Regions from separate parts of the Streptomyces sp. NPDC059092 genome, predicted to be linked through region 1. Evidence: predicted binding sites of a transcription regulator. Region 1 holds the regulator's gene; the other holds the start of a gene.
What was found. The regulator HspR, encoded in region 1, represses chaperone genes until heat shock. The targets are predictions, from matches to a motif close to TTGAGNNNNNNNNNCTCAA.

Region 1 (2,199 bases):
GCGGCCCGCACCCGTGCGGCGGAACAGGAGTGGGCCACCACCATGTCCGCGCACGGCGCGGAGATACGTACCCTCGCCTCCGATTTCGAGCGAATGATCCTCGTGGACAGAAGATTCGCCATCATTTCCGACCACCGGGACGAGCCGAACAGAATGACCGCGTTCAAAGTGACGCACCCCGGCATGGTGGCTTTCCTCCACCACCTCTTCGAGCAGCAATGGGAGCGTGCCGAGCCCTGGATGGGCGGCCGTTTCCGGTCGCGGGAGGGCATCGTCACGACGGGGCGCTCCCGGCGCATCCTCAACAAGCTCCGTGAGGGCCGCACCCTCAAGCAGATCGCCAGCGAGCTGGACGTCAGCCTGCGCACCGTCAACACCGACCTGAACAAGCTGTACGAGGTCGTCGGTGTGGACACGCTGTTCTCGCTCGGGGTGTGGTGGGGGTCCGAGGCCGCCGCCGAGGAACGCAAGCTGGGCTGACCGCGCCCAGGACGGCCGGACGCCCCGCACACGGGAACGCCCGGCGGGGAGATCCCCGCCGGGCGTCCTGCGACGGTGGAAGTGGTCGGCGACGGTGAACGGGTTCGGCGACCGTGAACGAGGTCGGTCCGTGGGTCGGCGACCGTGAACGAGGTCAGTCCGTCGGGCGCGTGGGCTTCGGGCGCCAGACCACCAGCGCGCTCGTCTGCTGCACGTCCTGGTACGGCACCAGGTCCCGGCGGTACGAGGCGTGCACCTGCGCCTCGCGCTGCCGCATCGCCGCCGCCGCGCCGTCCACCGCGGACGACAGCTCGGCGACCCTGGCCTGGAGCGCGGCGACCTGGTTCTCCAGTTCGATGATGCGCTTGATCCCGGCCAGGTTGATGCCCTCGTCCTGCGAGAGCTGCTGCACCTGCCGGAGCAGTTCGATGTCACGGGCCGAGTAGCGGCGCCCGCGGCCCGCCGTACGGTCCGGGGAGACCAGACCGAGACGGTCGTACTGCCTGAGCGTCTGCGGGTGCAGCCCGGAGAGCTGGGCCGCCACCGAGATGACGTACACCGGCGTCTCCTCGGTCAGCGTGTACGCCGCCCTGCCGAACGATGAGGACGGCCGCCGCCGCCCGTCCCTGTCCATCGGGTCAAGCTCCCTTCGCCGCCTGGAACAGCTCCGCCCGCGGGTTCTCGTCCACGGTCGCCTTCCGGTACGCCTCCAGCGCGTCGCGCGCCTGGCCGCCGAGGTCCTTGGGCACGACCACCTCGACGGTGACCAGCAGGTCGCCGCGGGTGCCGTCCTTGCGGACGGCGCCCTTGCCACGGGCCCGCATCGTACGGCCGTTGGGGGTGCCCGGGGGCAGTTTCAGCGTGACCGGCGGGCCACCCAGCGTGGGCACCCGCACCTCGCCGCCGAGCGCCGCCTCCGTGAAGGTGACGGGCACGGTGATGGTGAGGTTGTCGTCCCTGCGGCCGAAGACCGGGTGCGCGTCGACATGGACGACGACGTACAGGTCGCCGCTCGGGCCGCCGCGCTCGCCGGGAGCGCCCTTGCCGCGCAGCCTGATCCGCTGGCCGTCGCTGACGCCCGTCGGGATCCGGACCTGCATGGTCCGCGAGGACCTGGCACGCCCGCTGCCCTTGCACACGTCGCACGGGTCCTGGGCGATCAGCCCGCGCCCCTTGCAGTCCACGCACGGGTCGGTCAGCGAGAACCCGCCGCCCGAGCCGCGCGACACCTGCCCGGTGCCCACACAGGTCGGGCAGACCCGTGGTGAGCCGTTCTTGTCGCCGGTGCCCGAACACGCCTTGCAGGGCGCCTGGCTGGACATCCGCAGCGGGACCGTGGCCCCGTCGACGGCCTCCGTGAAGCTGAGCGTCACTTCGGTGTCGATGTCCTGGCCGCGGCGCGGCTGCGTACGGGTGCCGGGGCCGCCGCGGTTGAACAGCCCGCCGAAGACGTCCCCGAGCCCGCCGCCGAAGCCGCCGGCCCCGCCGGCCCCGGCGGGGCCGCCCTGCGTGCCGCCCTGGCCGCCGCCGAAGAGGTCACCGAGGTCGAAGTTGAACGAGCCGTTGCCGCCCGCGCCGGGCCCCGGGCGGAATCCGCCGTTGCCGAAGAGCGAGCGCGCCTCGTCGTACTCCTTGCGCCGCTTGGGGTCACCGAGGACGTCGTTCGCCTCGGAGATCTCCTTGAAGCGCTCCTCCGCCTTGGCGTCGCCCTTGTTGGCG
Region 2 (2,199 bases), on a different contig from region 1:
GTCCAGGACGGACTGGGCGCCCCTGATGTCGTAACTGTCCTCGGTGCGCTCGTTCCACGGCAGTTCCAGCACGGTGTCGAGCCAGGTGCGGATCCAGGAGCCCTCGGGGCTCTGGTCGGAGGAGCGCTCCAGCTTGTCGACCTCCTTGAGCGCGGCCTCCCGCACCTTCTCGGGGAGGTCGGCGGCCTCGACGCGCGTCCGGTAGTCGTCGGACTCGTCCTCGCCGTCCTCTCCGTTCAGGCCGCGCAGCTCCTTGCGTACGGCGTCGAGCTGGCGCCGCAGCAGGAATTCGCGCTGCTGCTTGTCGACGCCTTCCTGGACGTCCTTGGCGATGGACTCGGCGACGTCCTGCTCGGCGAGGTGTTCACGGAGCTGCTGGGTGGCGAGCTTCAGCCGGGCGACCGGGTCGGTGGTCTCCAGCAGGGCGACCTTCTGGGCGGTGGAGAGGAACGGCGAGTAGCCGGAGTTGTCGGCGAGCGTCGACACGTCCTCGATCTGCTGGACGCGGTCGACGACCTGCCAGGCGCCGCGCTTCTTGAGCCAGTCGGTGGCCAGTGCCTTGTACTCGGTGACCAGCTCGGCCACGGCGCCGGGCAGCGGCTCGGGCGCGCTCTCGTCGACAGCGGTCCCCTCCACCCAGAGGGCGGCGCCGGGTCCGCTCGTACCGGCCCCGATCCGCACCCGGCCCCGGCCGCGGATCAGCGCGCCGGGGTCCCCGTCGGAGAGCCGGCCGACCTGCTCGACGGTCCCGAGCACGCCGGTCCCGGCGTAGCTCCCGTCGATACGCGGCACGAGCAGCACCCGGGGCTTGCCGCCGCCCCCGTCACCCGCGCCGCCGCCTCCGCCACCGTCCCGGACGGCCGCTTGCGCGGCCTCCACGGCGGCACGGACCTCGGCGTCGGACAGATCGAGCGGCACGACCATGCCGGGCAGCACGACCTCGTCGTCGAGCGGCAGTACGGGAAGTGTGAGCGGTGTGGACGTGGAAGCCATGGTCTCCCCTTCGCGGTGGAACAAGGCAGGTAAGCGGCTGAAGCGGTTCGGGGCGCTCGCGCGCCGAGCGATCAGCGACGTCAAGCAAGTTGAGCTATGTGGACTCAATGCTTATGAGCCCGGGATTGTTCCCCTGGCCTTGTTCGCTCTGAGCGATCGTTCCCTCGGTGTCCTTTGACGTGGATCTCTTCGTTTTGCAGCTTCATCCTTCGTCTGGCCTTTCGTCTTGCAGAGTGACCTTTCGTCGCGGGCTCGGGTTAGAGAGGCGTGGCAGGTTCGTTAGTGGTACGGCCGGGCGGTGTCTCCGGGCCGCCGGCGAAGGGGTTCGAAGTCGCGTACGCCGACCGGGACGGGTCTGAGTTCCGTCGCCCGCTGGTGGATGCCTGGGCATTCCGGTTCGAGGACGTCGCACCGGTACGCGCGTTCAAGTCGTACAAGGGTCAGCGGCACCTGCCGGGCCATTGGTGGTCGTCCACGGTGGGCGGGCACATCGGGTACGAGTCCTGGCTGGAGCGCGACCACGTGATGCTCCTGGACTTCGACCCGTCGGTGGTGGGGATCTCGTCTCAGCCGTTCTGGCTGTTCTGGCGGTCGGATGCGGGCAAGAGCGTCTCGCATGCGCCGGACCACTTCGCGCGCCGTGACGACGGCACGGCGGTGGCGGTCGACTGCCGCCCGGCAGATCGGCGCAAGCCACGGGATGTGGCGAAGTTCGAGGCGACGCAGACAGCCTGCGCTCAGGTGGGGTGGGAGTTCCGGCTGGTGGGGGCGCCAGACGCGATCGCGGTGCGCAATGTGCGCTGGCTGGCGGGCTACCGCCACCCCCGGGCACCGGCCGGAACCGGTGGCCTCCGAGCTGCTGGCGGCGTACTCCGAGCCACAGCCGCTGATGGGCGGGGCCTCCTCGGTGGGGGACCCGATCAGGGTGCTGCCGGTGCTGTTCCACCTGCTGTGGTCGCAAGAGCTGACAGCGGATGTGTCGGTGCCACTGCATGCCCTCTCGCTGGTGTCAGCGGGGGTGCGGCGGTGACGGCCGGGCCGGGCAAGCCGGTGTTGGGGCCTGGCGACTGGGTCGCCTACGACGACGAGGATCACCAGGTGGTGGCGCTCGCCGGCACGTCGGTGCGGCTGCACTCTGCGACGGGGGCGGAATCGGTGGTGCTGGCGTCGCATCTGATGGCGGCGCCGGACTTCGCCGTCATCGGC

Region 2: lon (endopeptidase La) is a predicted target of HspR. The motif match lies at 1,083-1,101, and genes of this name have one in related genera.

What each region holds. Positions count from the first base shown of each region.
Region 1 is NZ_JBHZEJ010000012.1:69,465-71,663, reverse strand. Features, by position in the region: gene ACFXPL_RS10330 (LuxR C-terminal-related transcriptional regulator) at 1-480, shown strand, start outside; gene ACFXPL_RS10325 (heat shock protein transcriptional repressor HspR) at 635-1,114, opposite strand; gene dnaJ (molecular chaperone DnaJ) at 1,119-2,199, opposite strand, start outside.
Region 2 is NZ_JBHZEJ010000048.1:22,417-24,615, reverse strand. Features, by position in the region: gene lon (endopeptidase La) at 1-993, opposite strand, end outside; gene ACFXPL_RS24870 (TnsA-like heteromeric transposase endonuclease subunit) at 1,261-2,199, shown strand, end outside.